Regions from separate parts of the Kitasatospora sp. P5_F3 genome, predicted to be linked through region 2. Evidence: riboswitches for the same ligand, from Rfam matches in the RefSeq annotation. Region 2 holds a riboswitch; each other region holds the start of a gene.
What was found. A riboswitch is a leader RNA that binds a small molecule or an ion and turns the genes downstream of it on or off. The one in region 2 is predicted to bind cyclic di-AMP.
Positions count from the first base shown of each region.

Region 1: another riboswitch for cyclic di-AMP. It lies ahead of ACXJMZ_RS00905 (glycoside hydrolase family 16 protein); the one in region 2 lies ahead of ACXJMZ_RS25070 (transglycosylase family protein).
Region 3: another riboswitch for cyclic di-AMP. It lies ahead of ACXJMZ_RS18335 (M23 family metallopeptidase); the one in region 2 lies ahead of ACXJMZ_RS25070 (transglycosylase family protein).

Region 1 covers NZ_JBFUMY010000001.1:219,297-222,527, forward strand. The annotation lists gene ACXJMZ_RS00895 (EF-hand domain-containing protein) at 1-259, shown strand, start outside; gene ACXJMZ_RS00900 (glycoside hydrolase family 16 protein) at 640-1,779, shown strand; cyclic di-AMP (ydaO/yuaA leader) riboswitch at 1,905-2,061, shown strand; gene ACXJMZ_RS00905 (glycoside hydrolase family 16 protein) at 2,066-3,127, shown strand; gene ACXJMZ_RS00910 (hypothetical protein) at 3,135-3,231, opposite strand, start outside.
Region 2 covers NZ_JBFUMY010000047.1:22,955-26,185, reverse strand. The annotation lists gene ACXJMZ_RS25075 (hypothetical protein) at 1-1,515, opposite strand, end outside; cyclic di-AMP (ydaO/yuaA leader) riboswitch at 1,780-1,953, shown strand; gene ACXJMZ_RS25070 (transglycosylase family protein) at 1,938-3,101, shown strand; gene ACXJMZ_RS25065 (hypothetical protein) at 3,211-3,231, shown strand, end outside.
Region 3 covers NZ_JBFUMY010000029.1:24,566-27,796, reverse strand. The annotation lists gene ACXJMZ_RS18350 (alpha/beta fold hydrolase) at 1-209, opposite strand, end outside; gene ACXJMZ_RS18345 (tautomerase family protein) at 299-496, shown strand; gene ACXJMZ_RS18340 (YiaA/YiaB family inner membrane protein) at 531-821, opposite strand; cyclic di-AMP (ydaO/yuaA leader) riboswitch at 1,037-1,200, shown strand; gene ACXJMZ_RS18335 (M23 family metallopeptidase) at 1,212-2,018, shown strand; gene ACXJMZ_RS18330 (hypothetical protein) at 2,061-2,945, opposite strand; gene ACXJMZ_RS18325 (sensor domain-containing protein) at 3,071-3,231, shown strand, end outside.

The DNA.
Region 1 (3,231 bases), on a different contig from region 2:
CACCTTCCGCCCGCTCACCGAGGCGATCTGCACGCTGCTCGACACCGACGGCGACGGCGAGGTGAGCGCCCAGGAGTTCTACGACTGGCAGAAGACCTTCGGCGTCAAGCCCGCCGAGAGCCAGGCCGCCTTCCAGGCCCTGGACACCGACGGCAGCGGCGCACTGAGCGTGACCGAGCTGCTGGCCGCGATGCGCGAGTACTACACCGGCCGCTCCGCCGACGCCCCGGGCAACCAGCTGTACGGCCCGCTGATCTGACCCCCCTGGGCCGGGCCGCCCCCGCCCGGGCGGCTCGGCCAATTCTGTTGACAACTCCCCTTCGCTGCCCGACAGTTCGATCACCACAGTGGGGCCGGGGCGGGGGTGCTGACGGTGGATCACGCGGGCGACTACGACTACCCGACCGACGTGGACGGGCGCGGCGTCACCGAGCTGGTGGTGCACGGCTGGGGCAGCTCGGGGCCGGCCGAGGTGCTGAACGATCCCGAGGTGCGACAGGTGGCGGGCGACGCCGCCCCCCAATTGCCGGTCGGTCTGGGTCCGGGCGCTGCTCCATCGAGACCATCCCGACGACCTCTTTCGGTTCTCCCCGGAGTGCCGACCGGCCCGGGCGGGGGCGCGGGGTTAGCTTCCTGGGCATGCCCCAGATCGAGTTGCCGACCGGCCGCCGAGCTGCCTCGGCGGTCGCGGCCGCACTGCTGACCCTGCCGTTCTCCGGGGTGGCCGCGGCCGCCCCACCGGTGGTGGAACAGGTACGGCTGACCGCCCCTCCGATGACCGCCGGGCTGGCCAGGTCCGCCTCCCTGACGGTCCGTTCGCGGGTCTGTGTGCCGGCCCGGCGGGTCGGCGTGGCGGTCCGCAGCGCGAGCGGGGCCAACCTGGATTTCCCCGGCGGTGCGCGCAACGTCCGGATCTGCTCCGGCGGCCTGACGGTCACCACCGAGGCCAGAGCGTTGCCGGCCGGAAGCTACCGGGTGTTCGGGTTCTGGCAGGACCCCGGAGGCGGCTGGCACAACCTGCCCGAGCAGACCCTGACGGTCGCCGCCTCGGGTGAGCCCACCTGGTCGGACGGCTTCGACGGGGTGACCGTCCCGCTCGGCAGCTGGGACGGCTGCGTCGGCGCCCCCGTCGTCCGGGACCGGCACTGCACCGGGCTGCCCGCCGCCCTGGACGCCAACTGGTGGGCCTATCCCCAGGGTTGGGCGGACACCAGCGGCCTCGGCAGCTACAGCCCGGCCCGCACGCTCTCGGTCGCGGACGGCCGGATGACGATCCGGCTCAGCCGCGACGACACCGGCACCTGGGTGGCGGCACCGACGCCCAAGCTGCCCGGCGCCTCCCCGGCCGGCGGCGTCAGGTACGGCCGCTTCGAGATCACCTGGCGGGCCGACCACGCGGCCGGCTTCAAGCTCGCCTGGCTGCTCTGGCCCGACTCCGAGCTCTGGTCCAGGGACGGCGAGATCGACTTCCCCGAGGGCGACCTGAACGGGAACGTCTCGGCCTTCATGCACCGCAGGGGCAGCACCTCCGACACCGACCAGGACGGCTACCCGACCGACGTCCCGATGGCCGGCGCCTGGCACACCACCGTGATCGACTGGCAGCCGGACTCGCTCTCCTTCTACCTGGACGGCACCCTGCTCGGCACCTCCACCACCGGGGTTCCCGACACCCCCATGCACTGGGTGCTCCAGTCCGAGACCTCCGCCACCGGCCCGGCCGGCGGCACCACGGCCGAGATCACCGTCGACGCCGTGCGGTACTGGAAGGCCGGCTGACCGGTGTGAGGCACGCAACAGCGGCTCCTGCTGTCGGATTCCTGTCAGGTACTGTGCACGAGTTGCCCGCCGGTCGTTGCGGGCCCCGCCGCCGGGACGCCTAATCCTGTCCGCCCGGCTGCGGTGTCGTTCGAGCTCCGAATCGGACAGGAGCGGGGGACCCAGGTAAGTCGCCGTGCCCTCGTGGCACGGCTCGGGGTGAAGCCGCTTTCCGTACCGGCGGCCGGGCTACCCACGGCCCGAACCCGACAGCTCACCTCGCAGGCGTCGTGGAGGGAACCTCTCGATGCTTTCCCGAAATGCCCGGATAGGCGCGGTCGCCACCGTCGGACTGATCGCCATACCCATGATCGTCAACGCCGAGGTCGCCAGCAGCGCGCCGCGCTCGACCCAGCAGACCAAGAACCACTGGCGCTGGCAGCCCAGCCCTACGCCGACCCCGGCCCCGACACCGACGGTCGCCCCGAGCCCGACCGCCACCGCGACACCGACGCCGACGCCGACCGCCACCGCGACGCCGACCCCCACGGCCACCCCCACGGCCGCCCCGACCGTCGCACCGACGCCGACACCGACACCGACGCCCACCGCGACGCCGACCACGGGCCCGGCTCCCACCTGGTCCGAGGACTTCACCGGCCAGTCCGTCCCGCTCGGCAGCTGGACCGGCTGCAGCTCCAGCGGCGCGATCCAGAACAGCCACTGCACCGGCCTGCCGAGCGCGGTCGACAGCAAGTGGTGGGCCTACCCGAGCGGCTGGCAGGACACCAGCAGGAACGGCGCGTACGACCCGGCCAAGACTCTCTCGATCGCCAACGGCGCACTGAACATGCACCTCAACCGGGACAGCGCGGGCACCCACGTGGCCGCGCCGGTGCCCAAGCTCCCCGGCGCGGTGGGCCCGGGCGGCGGCGTGCTGTACGGGAAGTTCGAGGTGACCTGGAAGACCACCTCGGCGGCCGGCTTCAAGACCGCCTGGCTGCTCTGGCCGGACTCCGAGACCTGGCCCCGGGACGGCGAGATCGACTTCCCCGAGGGCGACCTGAACGGGAACGTCTCGGCCTTCATGCACCGCCAGGGCGGCACCTCCGGCGGCGACCAGGACGCCTACTCGACCAACGTCCCGATGGCCGGCGGCTGGCACACCTCCACCATCGACTGGCAGCCCGGCAGCCTGACCTTCTCCCTGGACGGCAAGGTGATCGGCCACTCCACCAGCCGGGTGCCGAACACCCCGATGCACTGGGTCCTGCAGTCCGAGACCGCCCTGGACGGCACCCAGCCGGCCCAGGGTGCGAGCGCGGACATCAGCATCGACTCGCTCCGCTACTGGAAGACCACCGCCTGACCCCCGATCAGGAGAGCTCCGGGTCAGGGTGCACCGGTACCCGGTTCGCACCCACGAGCAGGTCCATCACCCGCTCATGGGTGTCACCGACCCGATCGGTCACC
Region 2 (3,231 bases):
CCAGACGAAGATGCCGTTCTCCAGGTTGTTGTGGGCCAGGCAGCGCTCGAAGGTCCAGACCCCCTCGCTGGTCTCCGGCCAGTGGTAGCCGGAGGCACCGTTCGCGCCCTGCACGCCGACCGCCACGCAGTCCCTGGCCACTCCGCCGGTGCCCGCGCCGAGACTGAAGCCGGTCAGCCGGTAGCCGCGCGGGTTGGGGTCGAAGAGCGTCCGGGAGGCGACGCAGGAGTCGTACGTGATGTCGTCGGACGGGCCCTGCGGGGTCCGGGTGTCCAGCGGCCCGTCCCACCAGTAGGCGTCCTCCCAGGTCTGGTGGCTGATGCAGCTGCGGAAGGTGATGCCGTGGCTGGCGTGCGGGACGAACGCGTGGCTGCCGGTGTCCCGGACCACCACCCCCTCGACCACGGTGCCCCGGCTGGTGTCGCCGAGCATGTGGAAGTGCAGCCCGTACCGGCCGAGCACCGGCTCGGTGACCGCCTTGCCGTTCCACTGGTCCTTGCCGGGGGCGCGCGGTCCGAGCCAGCGCAGGGCGGCGTGCCGGACGTCGGACTTGCGTGAGCTGGTGAGGTGGACGTGGGCGCGGCCCTTCTCACTTCCCTCAATTCGGACATTACGGGTTAAATTCAGCACTTCTGCCCCGACGGTGACGCCCCCTCCGGTCGCCACCCGTGGGTGCGGGTACTTCAGCGGGCCGTCCAGGGTGACCGTGCTGCCGTTGATCGCGGCGATGGTCCGCAGGTCGTAGCGCTCCGAGAAGCCGTCGGCGTCGGGGGCTCCGGTCGGGGTCACGGCGAGCTCGTCGCCGGGGCGCCAGCCGGTCGGTGCGGTGGCGAGCGTAATGCTGGTGTCGCCGGGCTTGAGCGCCCCGGCGGCCCGCACCCAGGCCGTCCGGGCGGCGCCGTCCAGCCGGAGGTAGCCCGCCCCGGTGACCCAGAGGCCGGTGTCGCTCGGCAGCAGGGTCATGCCGCCGCCCTGGAAGCGCCGTTCGTCGACGGCGGGGAACCGCAGGGTGTGCAGGGCGGTGTCGGCCGGCGCCAGCGTCAGACTGCCCTTCACCTCGACGTTGCCCGCCGAGCTGAGCACCACCGAGCGGTCGGCCGCGAAGGTCAGCGAACCTGACGCTTCGACCACCAACGAACCAACTGCCGCATCGCCGTCCAACACCACGTGGTCGCTGACCCGGACGGCGGCGGCCGGGCCCGGCACGGCCCCGCCCCAACCGGCCGGGTCCGACCACGGCCTGGCCGGGGGAGGCGGCTCCGGGGAGGGCGACGGCGAGGGCTCGGGCGAGGCGGACGGCACCGGCTCACCGTGTACGTGCGAGGTCTCGGGAGTCGGCGGTGGCGGTGGAGCCGAGGCGACGTCAGGAGCGTCCCCGGTGCGCCGGACCAGCTCCTCCACGCCGATCGCGGCGGCCACCGTGCCGGCCGCGATCCAGCCGAGTACCTTCCTGCGCCCGGCCTTTGCCGAACCGTTACCTTCCGGGGCCGGTTCGGGCCTCTTCGCGTGCCGCATGGTGCCGCGCACCTCTCCCCCGGGCCGCGCCTGCGGCCGCCTCGCCTGAAGCATAGGCAAGTCCCTTGAACACCAAGGGGTTTGATCAGATCCGATCGAAATCCATCACTGGAACGAAGGCTTCCGATCCATGAAGGTTCCCTGAAGAAACCATGATCCACATCACAGAGGTTTGCGGTTTGAACTTAAGTCTGTCTAACGTGCTCCCCTGTTCGTGGCCACACGGACCCAGTTCATCCGGAACGCCGAGTCCTGCCATCGGATGAACAGGCAGCACCGCAATGCACCATGGCAGGGGCGGGGGAACCACAGGTAAGTCGCCTGGATTTGGTCTGATTTGACCGATTTCAGGCTTGGGGTGAAGCCGTGCTCACGCACGGCCGGGCAACTCCAGCCCGAATCCGACAGCTCACCTCGCAGGCGTGGGAGAGGAACGCATCTTCATGCTGTCCAGCAGCGCGTCCAAGCGCACCCGCCGTCTGATCGCCGCGACCGGCGTGGTCGGCATCGGCCTCTCGGTCCCGTGCCTCACGGCCGGCTCCGCCTCCGCCGCCACCGTCTCCACCTGGGACAAGGTCGCCCAGTGCGAGGCCACCGGCGACTGGAGCATCAACACCGGGAACGGCTTCTACGGCGGCCTCCAGTTCACCTCCAGCACCTGGGCCGAGTTCGGTGGCAAGCAGTACGCCGCCCAGGCCAACCAGGCCAGCAAGGGCCAGCAGATAGCCGTCGCCGAGAAGGTGCTCGCCTCCCAGGGCCCCGGCGCCTGGCCGGTCTGCTCCGTCAAGGCCGGTCTGACCAAGGGCGGCAGCGCCCCCCAGGTCGACACCTCGGCGAGCACCGACTCCTCCGCGAAGGCCAGCACCCCCAAGGCCGCCGCCCCGGCGCCGAAGGCGGCCGAGCAGCAGACCACCACCACGACCACCGCGGCCAAGTCCTACACGGTGGTCGCCGGTGACTGGCTCTCCACCATCGCGCAGAACCAGAACGTCGAGGGCGGCTGGGAGAAGCTCTACGAGCTCAACAAGTCGGTCCTGTCCGAGGGCCCGGACATGATCTACCCGGGTCAGCAGCTGGCGCTCGGCGGCACCACCACCGTGGTCACCAGCGCGCCGAAGTCGACCGCCCCGGCGCCGACTTCGTCCTCGGCCGGCACCGGCACCAGGACCACCAAGAGCAGCAAGGCCGCGTCCGGCTCCACCGCCACCACCGCGGTGGCGGCGACCGGCAGCAAGGCCGCCGCGATCAACTTCGCGATGTCCAAGCTCGGCCAGGCGTACGTCTACGGCGGCAGCAGCAACGGCGGCTGGGACTGCTCGGGTCTGACTCAGGCGGCCTTCCGCCAGGCCGGGATCTCCCTGCCGCGGATCGCCAACGACCAGGCGGACGCGGCCACCCGGGTCTCGCTGGACAACCTCCAGGCCGGCGACCTGCTCTTCTGGTCGAACAACGGCAGCAACTCCGGCGTCTACCACGTCGCCCTCTACATCGGCGACGGCAAGTACGTCGAGGCCGCCAACCCGCGCGCGGGCGTGAAGACCGAGTCCATCGCCAACTGGGCGCCGGACTTCGCCGGTCGCGTCTGACGCATCCCGGCCTGCGCGCGGCGATTATCCTTACGGGTGATGTGCGCCTTCGCTTCGTCGGTCATGTCGCGGAGTTACCTACTCAACAGCTCGACCGCGAGGACCAGCCATGACCGAGCAGCCCACCGCG
Region 3 (3,231 bases), on a different contig from region 2:
GACTCGCCGAAGCCGCGCACGTCCAGGGTGATCACCCGGTGGCCGGCGGCGGTGAGCAGCGGGCGCAGGTGCCGGTACACCGTGCGGGAGTCGAGCATGCCGGGGAGCAGGACGACCGGGAGGCCGGTCTCGGTGGCGGTGTCGTCGTAGGCCAGTCGGCCGCCGGGGACATCCAGGTACTGGGTGGTGAGGTTCTTCGTCATAGCCATAAAGCTAAGGCTAATAGCCATAGCCGTCAAGAGGGAGGCGTTGGGATAGCGTGCGGGTGATCGCACCGCACCGAACCTGAGGGGTCGTCATGCCGTTCATCAACGTCAAGCAGCTGGCCGGTCGGACCGTGGAGCAGCGGGCCGAGATCGCCCGCGAGCTCACCGAGACGTACGTCCGGATCACCGGGGTGAGCCCGGCGGCGGTCACCGTGGTGATCGAGGAGATCCCGCTGGAGAACTGGGCGGCGGGCGGGGAGACCTACGCCGCCAAGCGGGCGAACGGCTGACCGGGGGCGGAGATGGGGGCGGGCTGACCGCCGCTCAGATCCCCTCCACCCGGAACGGGTCGTGCTCGGCGAGCAGCTTCTCCAGCCTGGCCTGGTCGACCCGGCTGGAGATCTCGCCGACTTCCTGGCGGTCGCGGATCACCTTGGCGAGCGTGAACGCCGCGGTGATCTCGTAGAGCAGGCCGACCGCCAGGAAGCCGCGCATCCAGGGGTTGACCGGCAGGTAGGCGATCCCGATCACCAGGGCCGAGCTGGCCAGGGCGAAGGACAGGACCGCCTGCAGGTAGTAGGCGTTGGTGGTCCGCGGCTGCATCGAAGGGCTCATGTCCTGAGGGTCTCCAACTCCCTTGTCGCGCACCTGAGTACGGATACTCAACCTCCGGTAGCGCACCGTCACCGAGTGAAAGAGCAAAAGCCGCATTCCGGTCACGGGTCGTCAGAAGAGATGGACTGCACCTCTCTAGCCGCTTGGAATCACGGGCTCCTAGGATTAACGTTTGATAACGCAGCGCGGTCGGCAACGCCGTACCAGAACGGCACCGTGCGCCGTCGCCTAATCCTCAGGACCCGCCGTCACCGGTGGGTCCGGGAGCCGGGGAACCACCGTTCCTTGGGGTGAATCGGCCGGGCCCCAAACCCGGTCGTAGGAGACCTTCCTGCTCCGAACCCGTCAGCTAACCCGGTAGGCGAGAAGGAAGGAAAGGAGCGCGCCTCCGTGGCGTCGACGCACTCCCAGGCACACCCTCGTACCGACTCCGGCAACCAGCTGCTGCTGGACCACCCGGATGCCGCCAGGCACCGGATGCCCCGTCAGCCCCGCTCCGGCGGCCCGCTGATCGGCGTCACCGCGATGACCGCCGCCCTCGGCGCGACCGCCTTCGCTGCCGCCACCCCGGCCGCCGCGGCCCCGCAGCCGCCCGCCGTGGCAGCCGCCGACTCCGCCGACCAGGCCGGGCAGCAGCACCTGCTCTCCGCCGACCCCGGTCTCGCCCTCGCCGCCCGGATCCAGCTCCAGGCCGACGGGCAGCGCACCGCCGCCGACGAGTCCGCCCGGCTGGCCGCCGCCCAGGAGGCGGAGGCCAAGCGGGCCGCCCAGGAGGCCGAGGCCAATCGCGCCGAGCAGCGCAGCGCGTTCGCGGCGCCGACCACCAACTACGAGCTGACCGCCCACTACGGCCAGTCCGGCTCGTACTGGTCGCACCTGCACACCGGCCTGGACTTCGCGGCCGCCACCGGCACCCCGGTCACCGCGGTCGGGGCGGGCACCGTCACCTCGGCCGGCTGGTCCGGGGCGTACGGCTACCGGGTGATCGAGACCCTGACCGACGGCACCGAGATCTGGTACTGCCACCTGTCCTCGATCGCCACCGCCTCGGGCGAGGTCGCCCCCGGCACCGTGCTCGGCAAGGTCGGGGCCACCGGCAACGTCACCGGACCGCACCTGCACCTCGAGGTCCGCCCGGACGGCGCCGCCCCGGTCGACCCGCTGGACTGGCTGCGCGAGCGCGGCATCAACCCCTGACACACCGTCGGAACGGGCCCGCCGACGGTGGGCCCGTTCCGGTCAGTCGGTCGCTTCGGCTTCCCCGGATCGCTCCGCCTGCTCGGCGAGGTACGCCTCGATCTCCTCGGTGCCAGGCTCCGGGGCCAGGTCCGGGTACTCGTGCACCAGCAGGGCGGGCAGCCCCGGGACGGTCCACTCACCCAGCAGCCCGAGCGCCTCCTCGACCACCGCGGCCTCGAAGCCGTCGAAGTCGCCGGAGAGCTCGTCCGGCATCGGCAGGCCGAGCGCGTTCAGCCCGGCCAGGTTGCGGTAGCTGCGCTGCATCAGCCGGTTCTCCAGCAGCAGCCGGGCGCCGTCGGTGGCCATCCCGATCGAGATCAGCCTGGTCCGGCCCCAGCCGCCGTCGGCGTCGATCTCGTCCAGCTCGGTCAGCGCGCCGAACGCCTCGGCCCGCTGCTCCGCCGTCAGCTCGCGGAAGCCGTCCAGCCAGGCCCGGACCGCCGCCAGGTCGGAGGTGTCCACCCCGGCCGCCCGGAGCAGCAGCGTGTACAGCCGGGGCCAGGTGACCAGGTGCGGCTGCCGGAGCAGCCCGCAGAGCAGCTCGCCCTGCCACTCCACCTCGGCGTGCAGCCGCTCGTGCCGCTTGGCGTTCAGCCGCTTGGCGGCCCGCTGATGGTCGATCAGCAGCCCCACCGCCCGCCCGTACGCGCCCGGGTCGGAGGCCGGCTGCACGTACATGTAGATCCGCTCGTACAGCAGCTGCTCCACCACCGGCGAGCTCAGCTCCGGGTAGCCGTCGTGCATCCGGCCGTCGCCCAGCTCCAGCAGGGCCAGCACCGTTCGGACCGCCTCCACCGGGACGGGGTCGAGACCCTGGTCGGCCGCCCACCTGAGCAGGTCGTCGGCACGGGTACGCGGGCTGAGCCGGAGGTCGTCGTCGTTCACCCCCGTACGGTATCCGGTGCCCGGGCCGGGGGCCGTTCGCCCCGGACAGGGGTGGGGTTCTCCCTACCCCCGGTCCGCCGGTGGACCTCATGTCGCCGGGGGCGCCGATCGGGCACCTTTGAGGGGTGGGCAGCGAGCAGGACAACGAGACCGAGGAGCCGGTGATGACCAGTCAGACCTTCCCGTACGCCGAGCGCAGCAGCAGCAACAGCAGCAGCCGGGTGCACCCGAGGTTCTGGTGGGCGCCGTTCGCCGCCGCCACCTACCGGGAGGTCGGCTTCGTGCT